DNA from 3 places in the Psychromonas sp. psych-6C06 genome. Region 3 is predicted to be linked to each of the others. Evidence: predicted binding sites of a transcription regulator. Region 3 holds the regulator's gene; each other region holds the start of a gene.
The links. The regulator NrdR, encoded in region 3, represses ribonucleotide reductase genes. The targets are predictions, from matches to a motif close to AAACACNANATNTNGTGTTT.
Positions count from the first base shown of each region.

Region 1: the regulator NrdR is predicted to act here: its motif matches at 5,847-5,866, upstream of nrdA (class 1a ribonucleoside-diphosphate reductase subunit alpha).
Region 2: the regulator NrdR is predicted to act here: its motif matches at 6,909-6,928, upstream of nrdD (anaerobic ribonucleoside-triphosphate reductase).

Region 1 covers NZ_PIZM01000004.1:149,991-160,635, forward strand. The annotation lists gene gyrA (DNA topoisomerase (ATP-hydrolyzing) subunit A) at 1-697, opposite strand, end outside; gene ubiG (bifunctional 2-polyprenyl-6-hydroxyphenol methylase/3-demethylubiquinol 3-O-methyltransferase UbiG) at 950-1,690, shown strand; gene CW745_RS07775 (pseudouridine synthase) at 1,740-2,354, opposite strand; gene CW745_RS07780 (GyrI-like domain-containing protein) at 2,530-3,441, shown strand; gene CW745_RS07785 (LysE/ArgO family amino acid transporter) at 3,515-4,093, opposite strand; gene CW745_RS07790 (LysR family transcriptional regulator ArgP) at 4,243-5,142, shown strand; gene CW745_RS07795 (hypothetical protein) at 5,149-5,346, opposite strand; gene nrdA (class 1a ribonucleoside-diphosphate reductase subunit alpha) at 5,947-8,217, shown strand; gene nrdB (class Ia ribonucleoside-diphosphate reductase subunit beta) at 8,260-9,408, shown strand; gene yfaE (class I ribonucleotide reductase maintenance protein YfaE) at 9,414-9,662, shown strand; gene CW745_RS07815 (SEL1-like repeat protein) at 9,802-10,645, shown strand, end outside.
Region 2 covers NZ_PIZM01000001.1:162,253-172,897, reverse strand. The annotation lists gene clpA (ATP-dependent Clp protease ATP-binding subunit ClpA) at 1-2,246, opposite strand, end outside; gene clpS (ATP-dependent Clp protease adapter ClpS) at 2,275-2,601, opposite strand; gene CW745_RS00755 (chemotaxis protein CheV) at 2,732-3,682, opposite strand; gene CW745_RS00750 (2Fe-2S iron-sulfur cluster-binding protein) at 3,885-4,178, opposite strand; gene nrdG (anaerobic ribonucleoside-triphosphate reductase-activating protein) at 4,275-4,739, opposite strand; gene nrdD (anaerobic ribonucleoside-triphosphate reductase) at 4,770-6,887, opposite strand; gene rsxA (electron transport complex subunit RsxA) at 7,267-7,845, shown strand; gene rsxB (electron transport complex subunit RsxB) at 7,842-8,399, shown strand; gene rsxC (electron transport complex subunit RsxC) at 8,401-10,645, shown strand, end outside.
Region 3 covers NZ_PIZM01000014.1:22,618-33,262, forward strand. The annotation lists gene CW745_RS15440 (C-type lectin domain-containing protein) at 1-92, shown strand, start outside; gene CW745_RS15445 (GTP-binding protein) at 168-1,187, opposite strand; gene CW745_RS15450 (GFA family protein) at 1,572-1,952, shown strand; gene ettA (energy-dependent translational throttle protein EttA) at 2,023-3,696, opposite strand; gene CW745_RS15460 (sulfotransferase family protein) at 3,927-4,550, shown strand; gene CW745_RS15465 (prepilin-type N-terminal cleavage/methylation domain-containing protein) at 4,574-4,720, shown strand; gene glyA (serine hydroxymethyltransferase) at 5,047-6,312, shown strand; gene CW745_RS15475 (restriction endonuclease PLD domain-containing protein) at 6,712-7,836, shown strand; gene nrdR (transcriptional regulator NrdR) at 7,857-8,306, shown strand; gene ribD (bifunctional diaminohydroxyphosphoribosylaminopyrimidine deaminase/5-amino-6-(5-phosphoribosylamino)uracil reductase RibD) at 8,553-9,698, shown strand; gene CW745_RS15490 (riboflavin synthase) at 9,700-10,377, shown strand; gene ribBA (bifunctional 3,4-dihydroxy-2-butanone-4-phosphate synthase/GTP cyclohydrolase II) at 10,407-10,645, shown strand, end outside.

The DNA.
Region 1 (10,645 bases), on a different contig from region 3:
AAGCATCGATAATACCTTTACGGCCATTGATGATACCGCAGGTTGGGAAATCTGGACCGGGAATAAATTCGATCAGCTCTTCAACGGTGATCTCTTTATTGGCGATTAATGCTAAACAACCATCGATCACTTCACCTAAGTTATGTGGTGGAATATTCGTCGCCATACCAACCGCGATACCCGATGAACCATTTACTAATAGGTTCGGAATCTTTGTTGGCATCACTTCAGGAATAAGCTCTGTACCATCATAGTTAGGTACATAATCAACGGTTTCTTTATCAAGGTCTGCCAATAATTCGTGGGCAATTTTGTCCATACGAATTTCCGTATAACGCATCGCAGCAGCACTATCGCCATCGACAGAACCGAAGTTACCTTGACCATCGATCAACATGTAACGCATTGAGAAGTCTTGCGCCATGCGTACAATTGTATCGTAAACAGCCGTATCACCGTGTGGGTGATATTTACCAATTACATCACCAACAACACGTGCTGATTTTTTATAAGGTTTATTCCAATCATTGCGTAGAATATTCATCGCAAATAAAACACGGCGATGAACAGGCTTTAAGCCATCGCGTACGTCAGGCAGAGCACGCCCAACAATTACGCTCATTGCATATTCGAGATAAGAGTTTTTTAATTCGTCTTCAATGTTAATTGGAGAAACGTCAGATGCAAATTCGCTCATAGAGATAGAAATCCTCAAATTTTTAGGGTGAAGCAGTCTAACACAAAAGCAACTACTATCATGCCTCTTTTACGATTAAAATCGCCTTAGCGTCGCATTATGGCGCAAATAAGCACACTTATCACTTTTACGGTTATTATTTAACCAGAACAAAAAAGCTAAAAACGCCTTAAAATGCGAAATAAATCAATTTCTAAATTTTAGGGTGATCGGTATACTCGTTATTAACTTGTTTATTGGGTACCAAAATTTATGTCTGTAGATACAAACACAATGCAAAATGATGCTTTTAACGATAATGTTGACCAAAAAGAGATTGAAAAATTTTCCGCAATGGCTGAGCAATGGTGGGACTTAGAGGGGGATTTCAAACCACTACATATGCTAAACCCAACTCGCCTTGATTACATTGAGCAGGGTGTTGAGGGGTTATTTGCAAAACGTGTCGTTGATGTGGGTTGTGGTGGCGGTATTTTAGCAGAGAGCATGGCGATTCAAGGCGCGGAGGTGATAGGTATTGATATGGCCCACGCTTCACTGCAAATAGCGCGCCTGCATGCACTAGAAACACAAACAAAACTTGATTACCAAAAAATAACCGCTGAACAGTTTGCCAATGATCACCCAGAGCAGTTTGATGTGGTGACTTGCATGGAGATGTTAGAGCATGTGCCTGATCCTGCTTCTATCATCAAAGCATGTTGCGACATGGTCAAGCCGGGTGGCACAGTGTATTTCTCCACCATTAATAAAACGTTTAAAGCCTATTTGATGATGATCTTAGGGGCTGAACATCTATTACAATGGGTTCCTAAGGGCACCCATGAATATGAGAAGTTTATTCGTCCCTCTCTATTATTGGCAGATATCGATAAAACCACGCTGAAATGTGAGCATCTTTGTGGCGTTGAGTTTAGCCCTTTTAGCGGTGGATTTGAGATCACTAAAAATGTTGATGTGAATTACATGTTACGTTGTGTCAAACGCGTATAAGATGATTAAAAGCGCGTTACAAAAAAACGCGCTTTTAATACCAAAAGAATTAAAAAGGCGATACGGATTCATTCAAGTTATTCAATACCAGCACTTCTCCAGATAACATCCCTTCGATAGTAATATCAGCAATGCGAACGCGAACCAGCCTTAATGTTGCAAAACCAACTGCAGCTGTCATCTTTCTAATTTGACGGTTTTTACCTTCAGTGAGGGTAATTGAGATCCAACTGGTGGGGCCATGCCTCGCATCGCGTATTTTACGACCACGACTCGGTAACTCAGGCTCAGCAACTAACTGCTTGACGTGGCAGGGTAAGGTTAAATACTTACTCCCGTTAACGGTGATTTCAACGCCCTGTTGTAGCTGTAATAACGCTTCCTCGGTAATAGCGCCATCGACTTGTACGTAATATTCTTTTTCAATGCCTTTACTTCTTACTTCATAACTCATCATGCCATCGGTAGTCAGCAACAACAGTCCTTCTGAATCATGATCTAAGCGGCCGATCGCCATTATTTTTTCAGGAAAATCACCGAGCTCACCTAATAGCTTTTTCTTTTTACGTTGTTCTTGTACAAACTGGCTTAAAAACCCATAGGGTTTATAAATTTTGAAATGCTGGTGCTCTATAATGCTATCAGCATCGGCCGTGGTGGTCATAAAACGCTACCTTAATCATACGAGTAAATTATTACTCACTATATCATTAGTGCACTATAGGTAAAAAATATAGGGAAAAGCAATAATTGACACGCCTTGCTTATCTTAAATAGTTATATTGGGCGTTACCCATAAATCATTATCTTTATTTAACACTTTCCTTTGAGCATCAACTATGGAAAATAAAAAAACCAACTATCAGCAAAAACTTAAACCGGTGTTTCGTTATTTAGAGGCGAATTTTAAAGAGCCATTAAACCTGCAGATGGTTGCAGAAAAAGCTTATTTGTCACCCTATCACTTTCACCGTATTTTCAAAGTGGTCAGTGGCGAAACACTCGCAGGATACCTTAGACGCTTAAAACTCGAATATGCTGCACAACAACTTTTTTATACCCAACAGAGCATTACAGAGATAGCACTGACACTTGGTTTTTCAAGCTCGCAAAGTTTTGCGAAAGCAATTCGTCAGTACTTTGGATTGAGCGCTTCTCAAATAAGAAACTGCACCACGCCAACAGATTACCGAGCATTATTACAAAAAAGCAAGATTGGCCACCTGCTACACAATAATGGAAACGCCAATCACGATGAAGGTCGCTATGCTTATCAATGTGATCAACAACAGGAAGCAATCACTATGAAAATTGAAACGATAAACAATAAATTACTCGCTTATATCCGTGTTACAGGCCCTTATGGCGAAGGATACCAACAAGCAATAGGAAAACTTTATCAATGGGCTGCATTACACTCTTTTGAACAGGGAGAGTCACTTTTTATCTATCATGATAATCCTGAAATCACACCAGCAGAAAAATGCAGAACAGATATTTGTATTAGCGTACCTGAAGGGACACAAGTCACACAAGGAATTGAGATACAGCCCCTACCCGCTGGGCGATATAGCTCAATTCGTGAAAACATTACTGATAAAAAGCAATATCGTCGTTGCTGGGAAAAATTAATGTCACAAATTATAGAAGCCGATCTAGCGATTGATGAACGCCCTTGTTTTGAGTTTTATCATCATTATGATCCACAGACAGAAGAAGCGGATGTGAGTTTTTACACTGCTATAAAATAATAAACCTCAACGGATGCAATAACACCTGAGCCCTGTTATTGCATTGCTATTCACCGCAGGAAACAGGATCCTGTTAAAAATCCAAATTTAATAACAGATAAATCGCCAGTCCCCACATCATCAACCCGATTAACGCATCAATAATACGTTGCGCTCTACTACTACTTAAAACATGTGCAAATTTGGCCCCAATTAAAGCTAACCCAAAAAACCAAGTAAACGAAGCACTAATCCCCCCCAATACAAAATAGGGACGCTCTTCCACCAGTAAATTAGCCGCAAAACCACCTAAAATAACAATAGTATCGATATACACGTGTGGATTTAAAAAGGTAAATGCACAACAAGCGAGCACAATCATCTTAAAACTGCGTTGCTTATTATCCGTTTCTATACTTCCCTCACCTTTTCTAGCACGTTGTAAACATTGCCAACCATAAACCATCATAAACAAAGCACCTAATAGCGTAATAGTAATCAATAACCATGGGTAAAGACTAAATAGGGTTGCGCCTCCCCACACACCGATACACATAAAAAGCACATCGGCCAAGCTACAAAAAGTAGCAACAAACAGATGATGCTGTTTGCGTATCCCCTGATTTAATACAAAAGCATTTTGCAACCCGATCGGCATGATCAGTGTTGCCATGAGGGTAAATCCTGTGAAATAGCTAACTAACATCATCTCTCCTTATCTATTTAAGTAGACTATATCGGCCAAACACGATTAAATAAAACTAATAATATTAATGCTTCATTAGCCTAGCTAATGATCGATAACACCCACTAAGGAAAGTGATGCAAGACTACAAGCTCTTAGCGGCACTCGATGCTATTTTAAAAACACAAAGCTTTGATAAAGCGGCAAAACAGCTGCACATTTCTCAATCGGCCATATCACAACGTATAAAATTACTTGAAAGCCATCATGGTCAGGCCTTATTGATTAGAAGCCACCCTATTAAAGCGACGACTTTAGGTCAAAAACTTTTAGGCCATTATCAACGTGTTTTACAGTTGGAATCTGAGCTTGAGGTTCAATTAAAAAATACCAAACAACGCCAGTCTCTTCCGCTTGCCGTAAACGCAGATAGCCTTGCAACATGGTTTGTTTCCGCGTTAGCTCCTCTGCTACAAGCACAGCAAGTCGCATTAAACCTTTTTGTTGAGGATGAATCTCGGACTTGGGAGCGACTCTCTAATGGTGAAGTGCTAGCCTGTGTGACCAGTAAACAAAAGCCGATGAGTGGCGGGGAAAGTCATTTTTTAGGGTTTATGGAATATGTGTGTGTCGCCACGCCTAAATTTATCGATCGTTATTTTAGTCAAGGCTTCAACCAAGTTAGCTTTCAGCAAGCGCCTGCGATTATCTTTGATCAGCATGATGATATCCACCTTAAATTTCTTGCTGATAACTTTTCTTTACAAGCGGGACAATACCCTTGTCATACGGTCCGCTCTTCACAGGCTTTTGTTGACCTTACACTGGCCGATGGAGCATATAGCCTTAATGCAAAGTTACAAATTGAAGAACACTTAAAAAGTGGCCAACTGGTCAATATAATGCCCGATCAGATTTTCTATGTGCCACTCTATTGGCAGTGTTGGCAACTATCGGGCAGGTTAATTAGTGAATTGACAGATAATATAATCGCCTATTGCCAACAGGTATTAGCGCAAACGACTAACATAAACTAAAGCGCGTTAAGAAAGTAGCTGACTTTTCGCAATCGGCTCAAGACAAGCTTCAAGCTCTTCGTCGGTAGTTGGCATAAAACCAAGTTCAAAGGTTTGACGAGAGCCCAGCATATAAGCGCTGGTTTCGCCATGATCGTGGTGAAACCATTTCCCATGTAGGCAGATATCAGTATAACATTTATCTTCCATTAACAATTTCATCATACGCTCCTCAATAATATTATGTAACGATAGTCACTTAACTGATTAACATTTCATTAACCTTATTAATTACCATAAAAGCGTAAATTTTCTACAGTAGCCTTGATCTAAATCAATCTAGTTAGCATGCAAAGTTGACTGGATAGGTTTGTGTTGATTTATGTGCAGTCACACAATGAAGTTTTCAGAACAACTAAAAAATACACAGTCCAATAATTAACGGCATAATTAATGCCAAAATTTACAATTAATCACCAAAACATGAACTAAATAGAATTTATGGTATTTGCCTATTCTTTTTTAAATAATGATATTGGTGCGTAATTATTTTCCAAATAGTGTTTGCATTTTATTACAAACATAGCTGACGTAAGCGAAAATGTTAGCAACCACCAACATCTTTTTTTATACGTAATTTATCCACAAAATTATCCACGCCAAGTTGAAAATTATTAGCTTGAAAAAAAGTTTAAAAGCGTTATCTTGTGCCTCCTTATTTAATGCAACACTATATGTTGTGTTTAAATTAAACAAATCACACAATTTACGAACAACACTTAATTTGTTACATAGTTGTAATTCACCCCTTAAAAGGTAATCAGAATGAATAAAAACCTGTTTGTTACTAAACGTAATGGCAAAAGAGAAAGTATTGATCTCGAAAAAATTCACCGCGTCATCACTTGGGCGGCCGAAGGTCTTAATAACGTTTCAGTTTCACAGGTAGAGTTAAACTCTCATATTCAATTTTATGATGGTATCCGCACTGACGATATACATGAAACAATTATCAAAGCAGCTGCCGATCTGATTTCTGAAGAATCCCCTGATTACCAATATTTGGCAGCTCACTTAGCCGTTTTCCACCTGCGTAAAAAAGCCTACCAACGCTTTACACCACCGAGTGTCTTTGAGCATGTGAGTAAAATGGTCTCTAAAGGAAAGTATGATGCACACCTTTTAGAGGATTACAGTAAACAAGAGTTTGAGGAGATGGAGAAATTCATCGATCACAACCGAGACTTAAACTTCTCATACGGCGCGGTCAAACAACTTGAAGGTAAATACCTGATTCAAAATCGTGTTACTGGTGATATTTACGAAAGTGCGCAGTTTTTGTACCTGTTAGTATCAGCGTGTTTATTCTCCGATTATGATAAATCAGTGCGTCTTGATTATGTAAAACGTTTTTATGATGCGACATCACAGTTCAAAATTTCATTACCGACGCCGATCATGTCTGGCGTACGTACTCCGACACGTCAATTTAGCTCATGTGTATTAATTGAAACTGGCGATAGCTTAGATTCTATCAATGCAACGGCAAGCTCAATTGTTAAATATGTATCACAACGTGCAGGTATTGGGATTAATGCCGGCCGTATTCGCGCACTGGGTAGTACCATCCGTGGCGGTGAAGCATTCCATACTGGTTGTATTCCTTTTTATAAATATTTCCAAACCGCGGTAAAGTCTTGTTCACAAGGTGGGGTGCGTGGTGGTGCGGCCACTGTTTTCTATCCAATTTGGCACTTAGAAGTTGAGTCTTTATTAGTACTTAAAAACAACCGTGGTATCGACTCTAACCGTGTTCGTCATCTTGATTATGGTGTGCAATTAGGACGTTTATTTTACCAACGCCTTATCGACAAAAAAGAGATAACTCTGTTCAGTCCATCCGATGTACCTGGATTATACGATGCCTTTTTTGAAGACCAAGATGAATTTGAGCGCTTATACCATCTCTACGAAGGTGATGAGTCAATTCGTCAAAGTAGTATTCCAGCCGTTGAATTATTCTCATTACTCATGCAAGAGCGTGCGAGTACCGGTCGTATCTACATTCAAAATGTTGATCATTGTAATACACACAGTCCTTTTGACAGTAAAGTTGCCCCTATTCGTCAAAGTAACCTGTGTTTAGAAATTGCGCTACCAACAAAACCTTTACAGCATATTATGGATGAAGAGGGTGAGATAGCGCTATGTACATTATCAGCACTTAATTTAGGCGCAATTGAAAATTTAGATGAACTAGAAGAGTTATCTGAATTAGCAGTACGTGCCCTTGATAATCTACTTGATTACCAAGATTATCCAATTAAAGCAGCTGAAAACAGCTCAATGGCTCGTCGTACTTTAGGTATAGGGGTTATCAACTACGCTTACTACTTAGCGAAAAATGGCGTTAAATATTCAGATGGTAGTGCTAACAACTTAACACACAAAACCTTTGAAGCGATTCAATACTACCTATTAAAAGCGTCTAATAAATTAGCGATTGAGCGTGGTGCTTGTCCTAAGTTCAATGAAACACGTTATTCGCAAGGGATTTTACCGCTCGATAATTACAAAAAATCACTCGATGATATCCACAGTGAGCCTCTGCACCTTGATTGGGAAACACTACGTGGCGACATCGTTAAACACGGCCTGCGAAACTCAACGCTATCGGCTTTGATGCCATCAGAGACATCAAGTCAAATATCTAATGCAACTAATGGTATTGAGCCACCACGTGGCTTCATTAGTGTTAAAGCGAGTAAAGATGGTATATTAAAACAAGTTGTACCTGAGTTTGATAAGTACAAAGAAAACTATGAGTTATTGTGGGATATCCCTAATAACCAAGGTTACTTAGAGCTAGTGGGACTAATGCAGAAGTTTGTTGACCAAGCGATTTCCGCTAACACCAATTACGATCCAAAACGTTTCGATGATAATAAAGTGCCAATGACAAACCTGCTAAGAGACCTGTTAGTCGCTTATAAAATGGGTGTAAAAACACTGTATTATCATAATACGCGCGATGGTGCGGATGATGAAAAAGTAGTGGAAGATGATGGGTGTGCCGGTGGCGCGTGTAAAATCTAGCTGATAATAGCAAACAATAATAGATATATTTTGGAGTATTCAATGGCTTACACTACTTTTTCAAAACTTGCTAATGACGCAATGAAAGAGCCAATGTTTTTTGGTAATCCGGTCAACGTAGCACGTTACGATCAACAAAAATTTGAAGTATTTGAAAAATTAATTGAGAAGCAACTCAGTTTCTTCTGGCGACCAGAAGAGATCGACGTAAGTCGTGATCGTATCGATTTTATGAATTTGCCAGATCATGAACAGCATATTTTTATCTCTAATTTAAAATATCAAACACTGCTTGATTCAATTCAAGGTCGTAGCCCAAATATGGCGTTATTACCGATTGTTTCGTTGCCAGAGCTTGAAACATGGATTGAAACATGGGCATTTTCAGAAACGATTCATAGCCGTAGTTACACGCATATTTTACGTAACCTGTTTACGGATCCAGGTGAAGTGTTTGAAGATATCGTAAATAATGATGAAATCCAAAAGCGTGCGACTGACATTTCAGGGTATTACGATGAACTAATCCATTCAGTGCAATATATGCAACTACATGGTTTAGATGATCAAGAAACTATTCCTTACCACAATATCGAAGGGAAACAAGAAGCATTAACACTGCGTGCCATTAAAAAGAAACTATACCTATGTATCTGTTCAACTAATGCACTAGAAGCGATTCGCTTTTATGTTTCATTTGCGTGTTCCTTTGCCTTTGCAGAGCGAGACTTACTCGAAGGTAATGCAAAAATCATTAAACTGATTGCCCGTGATGAAGCACTTCATTTAACCTCAACACAACAAATTTTAAATCTGTGGGCTGATGGTAAAGATGATCCTGAAATGGCAGAAATTGCACTTGAGTGTTTTGCCGAAGGACGTGAAATATTCATGCAAGCAGCTGAACAGGAAAAAGAGTGGGCACAATACTTGTTCAAAGATGGCTCGATGATCGGCCTTAATGAACAAATTTTATGTCAATACGTAGAGTACATCAGTAACCAACGTATGGTTGCTATCGGCTACGAAGCACCTTTCCCGGTTAGCACCAACCCTATCCCTTGGATAAACCATTGGTTAGTAAGTGATAACGTACAAGTTGCTCCACAAGAAGCAGAGATTAGCTCTTATCTTGTCGGACAGATTAATAGTAAAGTAGACAGCGAAGACTTAAGTACTTTTGAATTGTAAGTTATATGCCTCATACCCTCACCGTTGATGGGAAAAAATACCCGTTAAATAGCCAGCAAACCTTGCTTGAGAACTTAGAGTCTCAAGCAATTAAAGCAGAATTTCATTGTCGCGACGGGCATTGTGGCGCCTGCCGATGCACTTTAGTCAGTGGCCAAGTAAACTATATTACTTACCCGATGGCCTACCTGCGAGAAAATGAAATATTGCTTTGTTGTAGCCAATCAAAAAGTGACATATCGATAACGCGTTAACCTATACACAACAATAACAGCGTGAGTTTACTCACAAATAATTTGTAGTGCTTAAACATCTTCCGAATGCATTGCCCTATTCAAAAAAAATGCCTTATACTTTATCGTATTACTGACTTTAGGATACTTTCTACACTGGATGTTCACGCTTAATAAGCTCAGCCCAATTGTGTTTTTTCTCACCACCGTATTTAGCGTGGAGGCGTTATCACAAACAGATTTCACAGATGGTTATGAAGCAGCACAGGCAGGTGACTATAAACGTGCTATTTTACTTTGGACTCCGCTGGCAGAAAAAGGCGATCCTGCCGCACAATACACCTTAGGTTGGATGTTTGAAAGTGGCCAAGGTGTTCCACAAAACTATCAACAGGCAGCATTTTGGTACACCAAAGCGGCCAATCAAGGCGATGTTGCAGCACAATATGTGCTAGCTAACATGTATCAAAATGGCACTGGTGTAAAACGTAGTGATCAACAAGCGGTAATTTGGTTTACTAAGGCGGCTAACCAAGGTGATGCCATTGCTCAATTTAAATTAGGTGTCTACTTTCAAAAAAACGATAATAAGCAACAAGACTACCAAAAAAGCTTACGCTGGTTTACCAAAGCGGCACAGCAAGGGCACATCACCTCACAAATTAACCTGGGTAAAATTTATCAATCTGGCAAAGGTATTGCTATTAATTATAAATTAGCGATTAACTGGTATGAAAAGGCAGCCGTACAAGACAATGCACTCGGACAATACCACCTAGGCCATATGTATGAATTTGGCCGTGGTGTAGACAAAAATTTAAAAAAAGCCAAATCATTGTATTTACAATCTGCAACTAAACAATATGCACCAGCAGCTTATAAGCTAGCTGAGTTATATGAACTTGGTAAAGGCAGTGACACAGACTTTAAGCGCGCAGCTAAATGGTATAGATCAGCCGCTAATAAAGGTAATAGTGGTGCTCAATTTAAACTTGGAAACTTGC
Region 2 (10,645 bases), on a different contig from region 3:
ATTGTTTTGGCGAAGCTAAATGTGATGCCTTCTCCTTTTTTATCCAGTTTTACAACGACAGTTCCACCATTTTGCAGTTGCCCAAATAATATTTCGTTAGCTAATGGTTTTTTAATCTTATCTTGAATTAAGCGTCCCATTGGGCGAGCCCCCATTGCTTTGTCATAACCATGTTCAGCAAGCCATTTACGCGCGCTATCATCAACCTCGAGTGATATTTGTTTCTTATCTAACTGAGCTTGTAACTGCACAATAAACTTATCAACCACTTGATAAATAACCTCAAGACTTAGATGATCAAACCAAATAATGTTATCAAGACGATTTCTAAATTCAGGTGAAAATAATTTATTAATCTCATCCATCACTTTATGCGAGTCTTGTTGATCTTTAAAACCAATACTACTTTTGGTGGTTTCACGCACACCAGCATTGGTTGTCATGACCAGAATGATGTTTCTAAAATCTGCTTTACGTCCGTTATTATCGGTTAATGTGCCATGATCCATCACCTGTAATAAGATGTTATAGATATCACTGTGTGCTTTTTCTATTTCATCAAGTAGCAATACTGCATAAGGGTGCTTCACGACAGCATCGGTTAACAGACCCGCTTGCTCATAACCAACATAACCAGGAGGCGCACCTAATAAACGTGAGACGGTGTGTTTTTCCATGTATTCAGACATATCAAAACGTAACAGATCTATGCCCATCGCTTTAGCTAGTTGTTGAGTTACCTCTGTTTTACCAACCCCCGTTGGGCCAGCAAAGAGGAAGGAGCCAATCGGTTTTGTCTCCTCAGACAAACCAGAGCGATTTAAATGAATGGCATCGGTGAGTTGATTAATTGCTTCATTTTGACCAAACACAGTCATTTTAAGGCGCTCAGGTAATTTAGCTAACTGTGTTTTATCGTCAGTGCTCACTGAATTTTTCGGAATACGTGCAATTTTAGCGATGATGTTTTCAATCTCGACTACACCAATGGTTTTTTTACGTTTACTTGCAGGTAATAAACGCATTTGTGAACCGGCTTCATCAATTACATCGATCGCTTTATCTGGAAGGTGCCTATCATTAATGTATTTTGCACTTAATTCTGCTGCAGCCATTAATGCTTTATTGGTGTAGCGAATTTCATGATGTTCTTCATAGCGAGAACGAAGGCCAAGTAGAATTTGTCCAGTCTCTTTAATAGATGGTTCAAGCACATCAATTTTTTGAAAGCGTCTAGCAAGCGCATGCTCTTTCTCAAAAACTTGTCCAAACTCTTTATAGGTTGTTGACCCCATACAGCGTAATTTACCACCACTTAATAGCGGTTTTAATAAATTAGCTGCATCTAATTGTCCGCCTGTTGCAGCCCCAGCACCAATAATGGTATGAATTTCATCGATAAATAAAATGGCATTATCTTCTTCGCCAAGCTGTGTTAATACCGTTTTAAAGCGTTGTTCAAACTCACCACGATATTTAGTTCCTGCCAGTAAAGCCCCCATATCAAGTGAATATATAATATTATCACTGATCACTTCTGGTACATCATTGTTAACAATTCGATATGCTAGGCCTTCAGCAATCGCTGTTTTACCAACGCCAGCTTCCCCCACTAATAACGGATTGTTTTTACGACGTCGACATAATATTTGAACACAACGTTCAACCTCTTTATCACGACCAATAAGTGGATCAATTTCACCCGCGGCCACTCTCTCATTGAGGTTAATAGTAAATTGCATCTCCTCTTTATTCTCTGCAGGCTCTTCTGTTGCAGCCTGTTCATGATATAAGGTAGGCGCAGAATCAGCAGATTTAGCAATGCCATGAGAGATATAATTAACTACATCTAAGCGAGAAAGGTTTGCTTTTTTAAGAAGGTATACCGCTTGAGATTCTTGTTCGCTAAACAATGCTACTAGCACGCTACCCGCTGAAACTTCTGTACTACCAGATGATTGCACATGAAAAATAGCACGCTGTAATACACGTTCAAAAGCAATGGTGGGTTGAATTTCAATCTCTTGAGTGTGAACCTCAGGAACGGAAGGCGTATTTTCTAAGTAGCTTAATATTTCAATATGTAAGGAGACCATATCAACGGAACAAGCAGTTAGGAGTGTTTTAATCTCTTCATTTTCCAATAACGCAAGTAAAAGATGCTCAACGGTCATAAATTCATGCGATTTTTCAAACGCAAAGCGGAAGGCTAAATCTAAACTATTTTCTAAGGCTTTATCTAACATAGAGACCCCTTAATGGGTTGATTACAATTTACGACTCTTTTTCCATTGAACAACGCAGTGGATGCTCATTTTGTTTAGCGTAATTCATCACTTGCATTACTTTGGTTTCTGCAATTTCAGCACTGAAGGTGCCACAGACTCCAACCTCTTTATAGTGAACGTTGAGCATTACTTCGGTCGCTTGCTCATTACTTAAACGGAAAAAACGTTGCAATACGTCAATCACAAAATCCATCGGCGTATAATCATCATTATGCAGTAATACGTTATACATCGGTGGTGGAACTAATCTTGTTTCAATCCGCTCAATGGTTGCCGATTCATTACCAGTTTGCGGGGGATTTTTATCGCTCATCTTTCAGTCTAGTCTTATTTAGTAAAGTTATGGGGAATTAACAATTTGAGTAGAGTAAAGATAACTAAAGCAATGTGCAAACAACAGGCTCAAATAAAGTTAAGCCTGTTGAATTAATGGAGGAAATAGATTAATTATTGCTCTCTAATTTTGCTTTTAATCTTTCCTGCACTGCTTCAACTAACCTGTCTGGTTGAAATTTAGACAACAACGCATTACACCCGACTTTTTCCACCATCGCTTGATTAAAACTACCGCTGAGCGAAGTATTTAATACAATATGTAAATTAGACATATTTGGATCACTTCGTACTTCAGAAGTTAATTTATAACCGTCCATAATGGGCATTTCTGCATCGGTGATCAACATTAAAATTTCATCTTCTATGCGTTTACCATCTGCTACCCAGCCTTTTAGAATTTCCAATGCTTGTAAGCCATTTTCAGCAGGAATAATTTCAACACCTAACTGTGACAGCGTTGCTTCAACCTGTTTACGTGCAGTTGATGAGTCATCCGCATGTAAAATTTTCAGCCCCGCCATTTCACTAACGATGTCTTCATCTAACACCCCTTCCGATATGGTCACATCATATTCGATAATCTCTGCAAGGACTTTCTCAACATCTATAATTTCAACCAGTTTTTCAACGCCCTCTCTTTTTAGCTTGGTGATCGCCGTTAAATAATGATGTCGACCAACACTACTTGGCGGGTGCATGATCTCATTCCAAGTCATGTTAACGATATGCTCAACCTTGCCAACCAAGAAGCCCTGAACAGTCCGGTTATATTCGGTAATGATTAAATTGCATTCCGAATCCACTTCCAATGGCCGAAAACCGATCGCTTCACGTAGATTAATAACTGGAATAGATTGACCACGAATATTGGCAACACCTGATATTTTAGGGTGAGAGTTAGGAATTTTATTAAGGGCAGGTAATTTAACGACCTCTTTCACTTTAAAGACATTAATAGCGAAAAGCTGCGGACCTTGCAGATGAAATAATAGTAGCTCTAATCTATTCTCACCTACTAAATTTGTGCGTTGATCAACGGTATCAAGAAGACTTGCCATCTCTTTTTCCTAGTTGTTTTTTTTAAATGATGAAGTAGATAATGCAATTATTTACATCAACAATCTGTGTGAATTTTTACGCGCACGACTATAAATTGAGGTGCATTATTACTTAACAGATCATCACAACTTCAATAGCATGCTTAGCTTACATAGTAGTCCGCCTCACTATAAATGCGAGTAACACAGGGATGATTAAAAGCTAAATTTTTAATTTAATGTGAGCAGTTACGGGTTTAGCACAGCAAAGTAAAACCTCTCTTCCGCCGACTTCTGCAGTAGGTTGGGGTTCATAAATGACCTCACCTTCAAGTAATTGCACTGCACAAGCCCCGCAATGGCCACCACGACAACTACTCAGTGCAGGGATATTTTGGTGCTCGGAAAAATCTAGTAGAGACCCATCAGAATCAGACCAAGTTTCTGTTTTTTGTGAGTCTGTAAATTCGACGCTAGCCTCTTTGAGGGGAGTCGCTTTGGAGGATGAAAAAAGCATACAACTTTCCTACTATCTAAATTAGTAAGTTTAGTACAGTAAGAAAAAAATGCTTTGTTAGTAGTTGATCTTAATGCAGTATTTGGAGAATAATCTCTATTTCAAGTAGTGCACAACTTGATTACTACTCCCTCTCCATTTTAAGTTAGGAGAAGCTAACGCCTGTACAAATTTACCATCAATAAACACGTTAACTAACGCTATCACCGCACGTTGTTTTGCGTTTAATTCACTCAGCTTGTAACCACTCCATAACCAAATATCTTTGTCGACGCATTCACTGTGGACACGTTGAATCAATGTTAATACTTGCTGGACATTATTAGGGTGAAGGGGATCGCCACCAGACAAGGTCAAGCCCTGCCTTTTTATACGTGTATCATTGAGATCTGCAATAATTTGATCTGCTAGCTCAGCTGTAAATTCCTCGCCAGCGTCGGGCGATAAAGTTGATTGGTTATAACAACCTCGGCAATTATGGATACAGCCAGAGACAAACAATGTACAACGAGTCCCCTCGCCATTTAACACATCGATAGGATAATATTTACTGTAATTCACCGCTTAACCTCCATGAAAAACAGAAGAAACTTAAAGATGCTTCACGCGTCGTTTCACTTCTTCCTGTTTACCTTCGTTAAATGGTCTTGAATCTGGGCTTCCTAAATAACCACAAACACGACGTGTTACAGCAACTTTCTCTGAGTCAGAGTTACCGCAACTTGGGCAAACAAAGCCTTTGCTGGTACAGTCAAACTCACCGTGAAAACCACATTCATAACATTCATCGATAGGCGTGTTGGTGCCGTAATATGGCACGTGGCTATAACTGTAATCCCAAACATCTTCTAACGCTTTTAAATTATGCTGCATATTTGGGTATTCGCCGTAACAGATAAAACCGCCACTTGCTATCTCAGGATATGGCATTTCAAAGTCGAGTTTATCGTATGGATTAACTGTTTTTTCAACATCTAAGTGAAAACTGTTAGTGTAATAGCCACGATCAGTAACCCCCTCTAAGACACCAAACTGCTTAGTATCTAGACGACAGAAACGATCACATAAGTTTTCAGATGGTGTTGAATAAAGACTAAAGCCGTAACCAGACTCTTTGGTCCAAGCGACAACCGCTTGTTTTAAATGGCGAATAATTTCTAGCGCTTTATGTTGTTTATTTTGGTCATCAAACAGATGGCCATCGTCATCATGTAATGCATTGATGGTCTCATGCAGGCCAATGTAACCAAGTGAAATAGAGGCGCGACCATTTTTAAATATTTCAGCCACACAATCATCGGCTTTCAAACGCACACCACAGGCACCTTCCATATATAAAATAGGGGCAACGCTAGCTTTCACTTCTGATAAACGTTCAATACGGGTATCTAGTGCTTTTTTAGCGATTAATAAACGTTCATTGAGTAATCGGTAAAAGGCTGTTTCATCGCCTTCAGCTTCTAAGGCAATGCGCGGTAAATTAAGGCTAACGACACCTAAGTTATTTCTCCCATCGTGTACTGCTTGTCCATTTTCTTGGTAAGCGTCAAGGAAACTTCGACAGCCCATCGGCGTTTTAAAAGATCCTGTCACTTCAACCACTTTGTCAAAGTTTAAAATATCTGGATACATGCGCTTTGATGCACATTCCAAAGCAAGTTGTTTAATGTCGTAGTTTTGATCTGCAGGCTTATGATTAACACCATCTTTAATGGCAAAAACCAGTTTGGGGAATATAGCCGTCTTGCGATTTTTGCCTAAGCCGGCAAGACGAATTTTAAAAATAGACTGCTGAATTAAACGCGCTTCCCATGATGTACCTAAGCCAAAACCAAAGGTCACAAAAGGAGTTTGTCCGTTAGCTGTGTGCAGAGTATTTACTTCATATTCTAGAGATTGAAAAGCGTTGTAACACTCTTTTTCGGTCTGCTCATCGGCATAGGCCTGCGGGTTTCCGATACCCCATTTTTCTGCAATTTTAAGATGTTTGTTGTAGCTCATCGCCACATAGGGCTCAAGCGTTGTATCAATACCATTGATGGTCGTCCCACCATAAATATGACTCGCTACCTGCGCGATAATTTGCGCACACACAGCTGTTGCCGTGGAGATAGATTTTGGCTCTTCAATCTCAGCATTACCCATTTTAAACCCTTGCGTAAACATGCCTTTTATATCGATAAGCATGCAGTTAAACATTGGGAAAAATGGGGCATAGTCAAGATCATGATAATGAATTTCGCCTTTATCATGTGCACGTACAACATCACGCGGAAGAATATGCGATTTTGCATAGTGTTTTGCCACAATGCCAGCAAGCAGATCACGCTGAGTTGGAATCACTTTTCCATCTTTGTTGGCATTTTCATTTAATAACGAGGCATTACTTTGCTCAATAAGACCATCAATTTCACTATTAAGGTGGCTTTTACGCTCTCGTGCTAAATCGCGATCATGACGATACTCGATATATACACGTGCTAACTCTAAATGACCATCGGTCATTAATTGTTGTTCTACTTTATCTTGAATACGATGAATATCGACTTCGATTTGTCCCTGTAACTCATTTTCAACAGCTGTTGCTATAGCAAATGCATCAACCCCTTTACAGCGAGCGGCACCTGAGGCTTTTAAAATAGCTTCAGCGATACGCTGTGCGTTAAAGGGGGCTTGGCTACCATCGCGCTTAATAACAACAGTTTTCATATTGGGGCTCCGAAAAGAAAGGGACACTACATCTAGTGGAGCGAGACTATACATAACACAATATATGTATATATTGATATAAATCAACTTTGTAAGGAGGTGCTTATTTAGTGTTTAAAAAGATGCGATCGGCATAAATTAAATATGAATTATTTATATCAACCCAACATTATCAATGAGAAAAACTTGCACTTTTTTCAACACTTATTATCTGGTCTGTATGCTGCTAGTAACAACTTACTGTCAATACAGTTCAAAACTTTATCTTCCTAAAAAAACATCCTACAGGTTGTTATTTTTACTGAGGTTGTTTGCTATAATCTGCCCGTATTAGCAATCTTCCGAATCCCCCTATTCTGCTAGTGGAATTAAAAAATTTATGAGTAATTATTTTTTACTGTTTTTTGGCACGGTACTGGTCAATAACTTTGTATTAGTGAAATTTTTAGGCTTATGCCCATTTATGGGTGTCTCTAATAAGATTGAAACAGCAGTTGGCATGTCATTTGCGACAACGTTTGTATTAACTTTAACAGCCGCGCTTTCATATATTGTTAATACTTATCTGTTGATCCCTCTCGATCTACTTTACCTGCAAACCTTAAGCTTTATTTTGGTGATTGCCGTAGTAGTGCAATTTACTGAAATGGTAATGCATAAAACCAGCCCAACATTATATCGTTTGTTAGGTATCTTTTTACCTTTGATCACCACCAATTGTGCAATATTAGGCTTGGCACTCCTTAACATTAATGAAAACCACGACTTCGTCGAATCGATTATTTATGGTTTTGGTGCGGGGATTGGCTTTTCACTAGTGCTAGTACTGTTTTCATCAATGCGCGAACGTCTGGCTGCATCCGACATTCCTCTCCCTTTTAAAGGCTCTGCAATTGCGATGATCACAGCAGGGTTAATGTCACTTGCCTTTATGGGTTTCACGGGATTAATTAAATGATTTTAAATATTCTAATGGCGGTCTTAGCTCTCGCCACCTTAGCTGCGCTGTTTGGCGCTTTACTCGGTTACTCCTCAATTCGCTTTAAAGTTAAAGCAGACCCCATTGTAGAGGAGCTTGATGCAATGTTACCACAAACTCAATGTGGACAATGTGGCTATCCAGGCTGTAAGCCCTATGCACAAGCAATTGCAAATGGTGATGATATTAACAAATGCCCTCCCGGTGGCGATGCAGTAATGCGCCAGCTGGCAGAACGAATGGGTGTTGAACCGAAACAGTTAGATGGTGAAGAAAAACCAAAGTTAATCGCTTTTATACGTGAAGATGAATGTATTGGTTGCACTAAATGTATTCAAGCATGTCCCGTAGATGCCATTATGGGTGCAACCCGTCAAATGCATACAGTAATCACCGATGAGTGTACTGGCTGTGAGTTGTGTGTTGCGCCTTGCCCAACTGACTGTATTGATATGCTACCCATTGAAATAACCACACAAAACTGGCAATGGAACTTACAACGCATCCCTACCCAAGTTAACACTGAGCTTTAGTATGACAGAAAAATTTAACCTGCTCAGTGATGAGCAATTAGACGCGATTTCATCGGGTAAACTATGGAACTTTCATGGTGGAATTCACCCTGAAGAAAATAAACTGCAAAGCAGTCAATATGCAATTAGAGATGCGGGTATTCCTGCGACTTTAGTGATCCCCGTTGAGCAGAAAGGTCATACCCCTGAATTATTAGTTAAGGTGGGCGATGCTGTATTAAAAGGGCAACCCTTGACCAAAGTATATAGTGCAATGGTGGTTCAACATGCAAGTAGTTCAGGCACGGTTATTGCCATAGAAAAGCGTTGTGATCTTCACCCTTCCGGTTTAGGCATTTTATCGGTAGTGATCCAAACCGATGGTTTAGACAGGGCAGTTGAATATATCAAACCCGAACCCTATGAAAAGGTTGCTCCTGCATTGTTAGTCGATGCGATTCAACAAGCAGGCATTGTCGGGTTAGGCGGTGCAGGATTTCCCAGCCACCTAAAATTAGTGCAACATGAAAAAATCAAATTATTGCTGATTAATGCAGCCGAATGTGAGCCCTACATCACGGCAGATGACCGTTTGATGCAAGAGCAAGCTTACGAAATTATTGAGGGTATTAATATCCTTAATCATATTTTACAACCACAACTGACCATAATTGCTATCGAAGATAATAAAAAAGAAGCAATTAAATGTTTAAATGAAGCACTCAAGGCGAGTAAAAATAACAGTCATATTAGCCTGCGCGTGATTCCGACTATCTACCCATCAGGCAGTGAAAAACAGCTTATTGAAATCATCACCGGACAACAGACCCCCATTGGTAAACACCCTAGTGAACTTGGTATTGTAATGCAAAACGTGGGTACTGTATTTGCAATCAAACAAGCAATTATTGATGCTAAGCCACTTACTTCACGTATTGTTACTCTCACTGGTGACTCATTGCAAAAACGAGGCAATGTGAGTGTGCGTATCGGTACTCCTATTCAGTATCTATTAGATCGCTACTGGGTCGACTCTATCGCCGTTAAACAGCTCATTATCGGAGGCCCAATGATGGGTTTTACCATTAATGATACCAGCGCGCCTGTCACTAAGACTTGTAACTGTATCCTTGCGCCAACGGCGAAGGAGTTTCCAGAAGCCCCCGCTGAAATGCCCTGTATTCGTTGTTCTGAATGTGCAGATGCTTGTCCTGCGACATTACTTCCTCAACAGTTATTATGGTATTCAAAAAGCCAAGATCACGACAAACTAAAACAATATAATCTAAATGCTTGTATTGAGTGTGGTGCCTGTGCTTTTGTCTGTCCTAGCCATATCCCGTTAGTGGAGTATTACCGTGTTGCAAAAGCGGAAATAAAAGTGGCAGAACATGAGGCGAAGAAAGCTGAAATCGCACGTATTCGACATGAAAACCGTGAAGCACGACTTGCACAGGCTAAATTAGACCGCCAAGCAAAACATAAAGAAGCGGCAGAAAAACGCAAAGCTCAAATGAAAGAAAAAAATGGGGGGGAGGATCTCATTGCGGCGGCACTAGCCCGTGCTAAAGCTAAGAAACAGAGCACCCCTGACACATTAAGTTCAGAGCAACAAACAGAAATATCCAAGCCTGTACAAAAAAATGATGCAGTAGCAGCGGCCATTGCACGCGCTAAAGCTAAAAAAGCCAAACAGGTCGAAAGTAATGCTAAAACGGTAGAAACCAATTTAGAAAATAACGTAGAAAAAAATACAACGGCAGATCCCAAAAAAGCAGCCGTGGCAGCAGCCATTGCACGTGCTAAAGCTAAAAAAGCCAAACAGGTCGAAAGTAATGCTGACAATAGCGAGGAGAAGCCTGATAGCATTCCAAGTACAGATTCTAAAAAAGCAGCTGTTGCGGCCGCCATTGCACGTGCCAAAGCTAAAAAAGCCAAACAGTCTGAAAATAGCCTAGTAAATAATGAAGAAGAAGCGACGCCTGTCCCATCTTCTCCGGAGCAAAGTGTCGATCCGAAAAAAGCAGCCGTGGCAGCAGCTATTGCCCGCGCGAAAGCTAAAAAAGCGAAACAGGTTGCAGAGAATGTAGAAAATACTGAATCATCTTCACCATCAGATTCAAATATAGATCCTAAAAAAGTGGCAGTCGCAGCAGCGATTGCCCGCGCGAAAGCTAAAAAAGCACAACAAGCAGCAGAGATTGCAGAAGAAGCGGAGGCAATAGGTGATATCGATATAACCTCTGCTAGTGATTCAGTGCAAGTGG
Region 3 (10,645 bases):
GTAGTGCCAGTGTACCGGCGCCTGCGGGGCTGGCATTAATGTTATTCGCTTTATGTGGTTTGGGTTTCTCGCGTAAATTTAAAAAGGTATAAAAGAGAGCGATGTTGGCTCCAAATGCACACTCATTTGGAGTTTTTTATCGCTATTACCTTTATGAATACTGTTATTTAGCTATCTGAAACAGTTGTGATAATACAGCTCAATAATTGTGTTTCAAGTCGCTTATCGAGTTGTTGATTGATAATTTCAATTCGACTTTCTAAGCATTGCTCTAGTGCTATTTCGGTAAACCTATCTTCTGTCGCGTTATAGCCAAATAAACCTTTATCGGTGATAAACACCGCTTTTACACGTTGCACTTTTAGCTTATTCAAAAAAGTGAACAATTGCTGGTGGTTAAACATTATTTTTGCTGAAAAGCGCCAACCAATGCTAACAAAGCCTTCTCCCTTATTCTCTGCTTTAATGTAACCACAGTCAGGAAAATCCAGCTCAGATGCTAATCGCTTTTCTGTGTTGTGATGGTGATGAGAATGGCTATTACGCACCTCAATGTTGCTCTTTCCGCTGAGCTGTTGAATATCGATATTACCTTGCTGAGCATAAATAAGTTGCGCATCGGTTTTACCATGAAGTGTCATGTACTCGTTTAATCTTAATTTGTCTTCATCTTGATATAAATCGCTTTTATTCGCGACGATGGTATCGGCAATGGCAATCTGCTGGTTAAAAGTCTCATGTTGGGTATAGCGTTGATCTTTTAAATTACGTGCATCCACTAAGGTTAAGGTTTTTTGTAAGCAAAGCGTGTGTTGATAGTGCTCACTGGTGAGCAGTTGCAGGATCTCTTTAGGGTGCCCTAAACCGGTTGGCTCAATTAATAGGCGATCTGGTTTTGCTGTTTTTAATAATTGGTTTAATGCAATTTTCATCGGTACGCCAGCAGCGCAGCACATACAGCCTCCCGGTACTTCGCGTATGAAAACACCTTGTTCAGCGGTTTGTTGCCCTGCAATCAAACTGCCATCAATACCAATTTCTCCAAATTCATTAACTAACACTGCCCAGCGCTCTGTGAGCGGTTTATTTTTTAGAAACTGTAAAATAGCTGATGTTTTACCAACACCTAAAAAACCAGTGATGATATTCGTTGGTACACTTTGGATAACTTCTTTTTTATTATTCATCTACTTATCTTTATAGTTAAACATTAATGTTATAATGTAACATTAATGTTAGTGCCTGATAAACAATGAACATTGTTTTTTAATCGCCCGCAAATTAAAGAAGCAAACATCTAGGGGAACTGGATGAGTACTTTACATTTTTTGTTTTAATACCAATTCCGCTAATATAGTGATCAAATATTACACAGGAAAAAGTAGTTAGTTCAAGGCAAAATTGATGTAAATGGTTGTTCCCTTTGCGAAATTTTTAACGCTGAAATAGCTTCTTTTAACCAGTAAGGTTGATCAGTTATTTAGTGGATTTGGTATAACCTCTTGATAGGATGAGTGTCTCTTTTACACTAAACTAGATGTTAAAACGTACTTGAAGGGAGAGAAGAAAAGATGATATATAAAGGAAGTTGCCACTGTGGAGCCATTCAGTTTGAAGTAGAAGCACCTGAAAATATTGACGCTGATTATTGTAATTGCTCGATTTGCAAAAAATCAGGGTTTCTTCATTTGATTGTCCCATTGAGCAAATTCAAACTGCTTAAAGGTGAAGATGAAATATCTACCTATCGCTTTAACTCAGGTATTGCAGCGCATACGTTTTGCCGTCATTGTGGCGTAAAACCTTTCTATACCCCGCGCTCTAATCCTGATGGAATAGACGTTAATCTCAATTGCTTAGATACCGTCCCACATTGTATACAAGTCAGCGATTTTGATGGTCAAAATTGGGAAGCGAACGCCGCGAGTTTAGCGCATAAAAGTAAAGAGTAAGTAGATTGTTTCAATGGCGATTAGTTAATAAAAAGGTCGCTTAAAGCGACCTTTTTCGTATGTTTGTCTTTTATGAAATACGTTTGTATTTAATACGATGTGGTTCAGTGGCTGCTGCACCGAAGGTTTTCTTTAACCATGCTTCGTAATCCGTATAGTTACCTTCATAGAAGTTAACTTGACCTTCATCGCGGTAATCGATGATATGCGTCGCAATACGATCTAAGAACCAGCGGTCATGTGAGATAACCATTGCACAACCTGCAAAACTAAGTAGCGCATCTTCCAATGCACGGAGTGTCTCAATATCTAAATCATTGGTTGGCTCATCGAGTAATAATAAATTACCACCTGATTTAAGCAGTTTAGCAAGGTGTAAACGGCCTCGCTCACCCCCAGATAGATTACCAACGATTTTTTGTTGATCTGTACCTTTAAAATTAAAGCGTCCTAAATAAGCACGACTTGGAATCTCAACGGTGCCGATTTGAATAATGTCACTGCCACCCGACACTTCCTGGAATACAGATACTGAATCGTCCATATGGTCACGGAATTGTTCAACACTGGCCATCTGCACTGTTTCACCGATCTTAATGTCACCAGCGTCAGGCGTTTCAGCACCGCTTAGCATTTTAAATAGCGTTGATTTACCTGCACCATTGGCACCGATAATGCCCACAATAGCACCTTTGGGAATACTAAAGCTTAAATCGTCAATCAATACACGACCATCAAATGATTTCTTCAAGTTTGTAACGTCAATAACTTGATCACCTAAACGCTGACCCGTTGGGATGAATAGTTCATTGGTCTCATTACGTTTTTGGAAGTCTTGGTTATTAAGTTCTTCAAAGCGAGATAAACGTGCTTTGCTTTTAGATTGACGTCCTTTCGCATTTGAGCGAACCCACTCTAGCTCTTTCTCAATTTGACGTTGGCGAGCTTTCTCTTTTGATGCTTCTTGTTTCAAACGCTCATCTTTCTGCTCAAGCCATGAAGAGTAGTTACCTTCCCATGGAATGCCGTAACCACGGTCAAGCTCTAAGATCCAACCTGCTACATTATCAAGGAAGTAACGGTCATGGGTAATTGCCACAACGGTGCCTTCATAGTCATGTAAGAAACGCTCCAGCCATGCAACTGATTCTGCGTCCAAGTGATTGGTTGGCTCATCGAGTAGTAACATATCTGGTTTTTCAAGTAATAAACGACACAATGCAACACGGCGACGTTCACCACCTGAAAGGACTTTTACAGGTTGCTCCCAAGCAGGTAAGCGAAGTGCATCGGCCGCACGCTCTAATTGGTTTTCAAGGTTATGACCATCATGCGCTTGGATAATATCTTCCAATTGACCCTGACGTTTAGCAAGTGCATCAAAGTCTGCGCCTTCTGCTGCGTAATCTGCATATACTTGATCAAGCTCGGTAAGTGCATTTTTAACTTCGCTCACCGCTTCTTCAACCACTTCACGCACGGTTTTTTCAAGATCTAAGACGGGCTCCTGCGGTAGGTAACCGATTTTAGTGCCCGATAATGCTTGCGCCTCACCTTCATATTCTTTATCAACACCTGCCATAATTTTTAATAGCGTTGATTTACCAGCACCATTTAAACCTAATACGCCGATTTTCGCGCCGGGGAAAAAACTTAATGAGATATCTTTTAAGATTGTGCGCTTTGGTGGGACCACCTTGCTCACTCGATTCATGGAGAAAATAAATTTATCTGGCAATGCCATAGTAGAACCCTTTATTTTTGAAGGAAATGAAACTAAGTGGCATTTTAAGTTAAAGGGGTAGGGCAAGCAAATAGGTTTGAATTAATTGTGTGGAGTAGCTTGTATTTGATCCTATCTTGCTTCATTCTCGCCGGAATTTGATTACACTATGCAACTTTTTTGATGGCTATCATATATTGAGCACTAACTTGAACTGTATCGCTTTGCTTATCCAGAACTGAGATTATTTAATGTCTAAAATTTTTATTATCGGTTTACCCCGTACCGGCACGACCAGTATCAGTGTTGCCTTGCTCGGTTGCGGTTTTAAAGTGGCTCACACGGCATTTACCAAACAAGCCTTTGTACTGGCTGATGTCATTTCAGATGCGCCCTGTTTTTCTGACTATCCGCAGTTAGATGCTCTTTTTCCTGATTCTAAATTTGTTTATTTGCAACGAGACCTGACAAAATGGATCCCTTCGATGCAACGTCTTCTAAGCAAAATGGCGCCTCATCTGTTACCTAAAACAGGCCATTTTAGTCCTGTGTTGAAACGCAGTTTTGCGCAAACCTTTGCCACAGAAGACCCTCAACTATTAACAGAGTCTCATTTGACGGCCTGTTACCTGCGCCACGAACAACAAGTTGAAGCCTATTTTACAGGGCGACAAGATTTGTTGACGATTGATATCAGTGAGAAGAATAGCTTGCAGGCATTGATGTTATTTCTCGGCCTAACATCGGATAAACAGGCGCAATTTCCACACTTAAATAAAGGTACCCAAGTAGCGAATTGGAAAGCTTACAAACACGCTAATAAAATAAATAGCCACAGCGCAGGGCCGGATCATCGTCAGTTTTTTGATTATTAATAAGTTAAATTGAATGCATGCTGATGTTCACTGCAAGAGTGAGGCAGGCGGGTTTTTCATTATTAGAGATCATGAGCGCGTTGGTGATTTCTAATATTGCGCTACTGGGTTTAGCCACGGGACAAATTAAAGGTCGTTATTGGCTATGCAATATTTGTTCGCTATATTAATGGCGTAATTTAATACGGGGAGAATCAAGCGATGCGCTCCCTATCATCAACCCTCTCCGTTCTCAGTCAATGATGTCCTTGGTGTTCAATACAACAGGGTGATATTTAATATGATGTAAAATTTCCTTCCTATGAGCCTCTATTTCAGCAAACTTCATTTAAAAATTAATGAAATTATTCATTACCTATGAATATTTCTCATTATTATTGAAAATTTATTCATTTCATTTCCTCTATGCAAGGGGCGAAAGTTTGCGTAAAATGAGCTACATCAAAAAAATCATTAAATTTAACTGACTACCAGTTATTTCAATTAGGAGAAACGCATGTTTAACCGCGATATGAATATTGCAGATTACGATCCAGAGCTATGGGAATCAATGACGGGCGAAGTTCAACGTCAAGAAGATCACATCGAGCTAATTGCATCTGAAAACTACACAAGCCCACGTGTAATGGAAGCGCAAGGTAGTCAGCTTACAAACAAATATGCAGAAGGTTACCCTGGTAAGCGTTACTACGGTGGTTGTGAGTATGTTGATGTTGCTGAGTCTTTAGCGATTGAACGTGCTAAATCTTTATTTGGTGCTGATTACGCAAACGTACAGCCACACGCAGGCTCTCAAGCAAACAGTGCTGTTTACGCTGCACTTTGTAATGCTGGCGATACAGTATTAGGCATGAGTCTTGCTCACGGTGGTCACTTAACACACGGTGCTAAAGTAAGTTTCTCTGGTAAAACTTATAATTCAGTTCAGTACGGAATCAACCCTGATACAGGTATTCTTGATTACGCTGAAGTTGAGCGTTTAGCTGTTGAACACAAACCAAAAATGATTATCGCTGGTTTCTCTGCGTACTCAGGTGTTGTTGATTGGGCTAAATTCCGTGAAATCGCTGACAAAGTAGGTGCTTACCTCTTTGTTGATATGGCCCACGTTGCTGGTCTTGTGGCTGCGGGTCTTTACCCTAACCCAGTACCATTTGCTGATGTTGTTACAACGACAACGCATAAAACATTAGGTGGTCCACGTGGTGGTCTTATCCTTGCTAAAGCAAATGCTGAGATTGAGAAGAAATTAAACTCAGCTGTTTTCCCTGGTGGTCAAGGTGGCCCATTAATGCACGTTGTTGCAGCTAAAGCGGTTGCATTTAAAGAGTGTGCTGAACCAGAATTCAAAGCGTACCAAGAGTCTGTTTTAGCTAATGCTAAAGCGATGGTTGCTGTATTCCAAAAGCGTGATTACAAAATCGTTTCTAATGGTACTGAAAACCACCTTTTCCTTGTTGATTTAATCGCTCAAGATATCACGGGTAAAGAAGCGGATGCAGCATTAGGTCTTGCTCACATCACTGTGAACATGAACTCTGTACCAAACGATCCACGTTCTCCGTTTGTTACATCTGGTCTGCGTATCGGTACACCTGCATTTACTCGCCGTGGTGCAACTGTTGCTGATGCAACTGAGCTTGCTGGTTGGATTTGTGACATCCTAGATGTTATCAAAGATGAAGAAAAACTAGCTGCAACCATTGAAGCTGTTAAAGTAAAGGCTGCTGCATTCTGTAAAGCAAACCCTGTTTACGGTTAATCGCTAACGCGTTACTATAAAAAGCCACACTCTGTGTGGTTTTTTTTTATCTGGTGTTTGTTATATCCAACGAAATAATACTAATGGAATTAAAAAAGTGATTAGTCTTGATTGTTAAAATTTCGATAATATAACAATTATTTACGTTTTTTTGCCTGTATTAAGCCACTTTTATTGCTCAAAATTTAGATCATTTTTTCAATTCTTTTAGGATTATACCAAACGAAATAAATAGCGGGTCTAATTTACTGGTTGAAGCAACTTACCTCTTCGTTGAAACGTTCGTAAAAGGGAACAGCCATTTATGTTAAGTTTCGCCTTGATTTAAGTCACTTTTCCTGAGCAAAATTTAGACCACATACTTAATTCGATTGATATTATTCAACAATAAGGTTAACAGTGCATTTTTATAGAATACAATCAGAGCAAAAAAAGCAGGACTATCATCACTATTTGCAAGTGGTTGGAGGTTTATCCAACCTGTTTTCTGAATCTACGGCACCATATCTCTATTATCGCGCAGCTGAACGTATCTTTTGTCGTGCCTTTAATGCAGAAGATCTGTCACGAGGAGATGTCGCGATTGATGCGATGAAAAACGGTGTTGGCATTGGTCTTAAAACATTTTTAATAGGCAATCAAAAGTCTTGGCAAAAAGTGGCTGAGTTTAATCGTGATCGAAGTAAATATATTGACTTACCTACATTAGAGATGGTGAAAGAGGTTGCTCGTTTAAGAAATGCACGCATTAATTTTACGATAAGACTTTATCGATTAAAACGTGTTATTTATCATTGTGTGGTGCGAGACAAGGGAGTTTTCCATCTTTTTGAAGAGCCTATGCATTTGGTCGATATTGAAAATATCAAGCTGATTAATAATAACAGTAATTCAATTATTTTTACCGATGGTATTGCGGATTATAATTTTTCATTATCAAAGAGTACGTTATTAAAACGTTTTAATACATCCCACTATGCAGCAAGCTTTAACATTGATATCGCTGATGATCCTCTGTCTCAACTCAGTGAGCAAATGCGATTAACGACACAATTAAGCCCTAAATTAAAATCATTCGATACTATTTACCTTCCTCTGTATGGGCGTAATAAAACCGTCTTTGAGCGAAGTGGATTAAATCAATGGAATGCGAATGGCCGAAAACGCGATCCCGATGAGGTTTATATTCCCATACCAAGTTGGATTCATGATAAGTTTCCTGATTTTTTCCCTGAGCAAGATGTTCCATTTTCAGTTCGCTTACCTTCTGGGCAACGGTTGAGCTGTAAACTATGTCAAGCAGGGCGTAAAGCATTGATGTCTAATCCAAATGTTGATTTAGGTCGCTGGATTTTACGAAGTGTGTTACAACTTGAATATGATCAGTTAGTTAATTATTCACAATTACAAACACTGGGTGTTGATTCTCTACGCTTAGATAAAATAGCTGAAGGGGAATACCAGATTAATTTTAGTAAAATAGAAAGCTATGAAGAGTTTAGCGATTTGAATCGCTTTAAATAATAGATAAAAAGAGAGGCAGTATGTATTGTCCATTTTGTAGTGCACAGGATACCAAAGTTATCGATTCCCGTCTGGTCGCAGATGGCTCGCAGGTGCGCCGTCGTCGTGCTTGTAATGAATGTAATGAGCGTTTTACCACCTTTGAAAGTGCTGAATTATTGATGCCTCGTTTAATTAAATCTGATGGACGTCGTGAGCCCTTTGACGATGAAAAATTGTTAGTGGGTATTAATCGCGCCTTAGAGAAACGCCCAGTCAGTATTGAAGCGATTGAAGTGAGCGTGAATAAATTAAAAACGATTCTTCGTGCAACAGGTGAAAGAGAAGTTACTTCTAAAATGGTCGGTGAATTGGTAATGGATTTACTAAAAAGCTTGGATAAAATTGCTTATATCCGTTTTGCATCTGTTTATCGCTCTTTTGAAGATGTTAAAGAGTTTGGTGAAGAGATCGCTAGACTAGAAAAGTAATGCTTAGTTCATCATTATATAAATGGGTAAACTACGATGATATTATTTATGGCTGACATAATTCAGCCGTAAGTTATTATACCAAATGAAGGAAATAGCTGATCTATTATACTGGTTAAAGTAACTTATCTCTTCCTTGAAACGTTGGTAAAGGGAACCCTGCACAAAATGTAGATCACATACTTAATTCGCTTGATATTATTCTATTTATAAATGAAATTTTACTTCTTACATTAAAGGTAATTAATGAGTTCAACTGCATTTTCAGACCAAGATAAAGCCTATATGGCCCAAGCCATCACACTTGCTAAAAAAGGCCGCTTTACGACTGCGCCTAACCCTAATGTAGGTTGTGTTATTGTGGCTAATAACATCATCGTTGGTGAAGGTTTTCATTTTAAAGCTGGAGAGCCACACGCGGAGGTCCATGCATTAGCAATGGCTGGAACCAAAGCCATTAATGCTACTTGTTATGTGACCTTAGAGCCTTGCTCGCACTTTGGGCGGACGCCACCCTGCGCTATTGCGTTGACTAAAGCGGGCATTAAACGGGTCGTGATTGCCATGGTTGATCCTAACCCTAAAGTTGCAGGACGCGGTATTGCAATTTTAGAAGAGGCAGGTATTCAAGTTGATGTGGGCCTATTAGAAGCTAAAGCGAACTCCTTGAATTTGGGCTTTATCAAGCGCATGAAAACGAAAACAGCGCGTGTGACGGTAAAAATGGCATCAAGTTTAGATGGAAAAACAGCGCTTCATAATGGCAAAAGTCAGTGGATAACCGGTCCTAAAGCTCGCATAGATGTACAATATTACCGTGCAATGCAGGGAGCTATTTTAACCGGAAGTGGCACCATAATGGCCGATGATCCAAGTTTAAATGTGCGCTTTCCTGAGTTACAGCAATCGTCACAATTTAATGATGAAATTGTTGAAACACAGTTGCGTCAACCTATTCGTATTATTTTAGACTCGCACAATAAATTAACGCTTAATGAAAAACTTTTTAGTCTTCAAGGTAAAGTGTTGTTAGTGTCGCTTTCACCGCGCGTAGATTTAAACACCTTAACCTTTGTTGCTGATGTTGAACAGATTATTGCCCGCGACGATGGGCATGGTCGTGTCGATTTGAAACAGCTATTGCAACTACTAAATACCTATGAAATTAATGACCTGTGGGTAGAAGCAGGGGCTACATTGGCGGGCGAGTTTTTCAAGCAACAATTAGTTGATCAATTTATATTGTATCAATCACCGAAATTAATGGGCGATCAGTCCAGAAACTTAGTAAACTTACCTAACTATTCTGAAATGGGTGATGTCGTACAGTTAGCGTTGAAAAATGTCACGTTAATTGGCGATGATATCCGTATAATAAGTGATCGAGATTAATATGTTTACAGGCATTATCGAAGCCGTTGGCTCAATTACCACTATCAAACGTCATGCAAAAGATATGACCATTACCGTCGACTGCGGTGAATTAGACCTTTGTGATGTGAAACTGGGGGATAGTATTGCCCATAATGGTGTTTGCCTAACGGTAACACAATTGCATGATAATGGTTATGATGTTGATATATCAAACGAAACTATTCAGCGCAGTGGATTTTCTGCAATTAAACCAGGCTTTGCGATCAACCTTGAAAAAGCGATGCAAGTCACCTCTCGTTTTGGCGGACACATTGTTAGCGGACACGTTGATGGCGTTGGTGAAATAACGACAATTAGTCAATTAGGCAGCGCCGTTGAATATTGGATAAAAGCACCGGATAGCTTAGCAAAATATATTGCTGAAAAAGGTTCAATTACCGTTGATGGGATAAGTTTAACAACCAACTCGATTGATGGTGCATCCTTTAAGTTGACCATCATTCCACACACCATTTCACAAACTACGATGACTCATTATCAGGTTGGTACGTTAGTCAATTTAGAGGTCGATGTTGTTTCACGTTATTTAGAACGATTATTAATGGGTGATAAGGCAGCCTATAGTGGCTCGGAAAGTGATAGCCCAGAAAAAGAATCAACCCTATCGCTGCTTGCTCGCAGTGGTTTTATGGGTTAAGTAAAGCATTTATTTAGTAAGGATAAAAAATGAAATTAAATACAACGGCTGAGATTATTGAAGATATTCGCCTTGGTAAAATGGTTATCTTAATGGACGATGAAGATCGTGAAAATGAAGGTGATTTAATCATGGCTGCGGATATGGTAACCCCCGAAGCAATCAACTTTATGGCCAAATATGGCCGTGGTTTAATCTGCTTAACCTTGACCGAAGCACGCTGTGAACAGCTTAAACTGCCACTAATGGTCGATGATAATACGGCTGC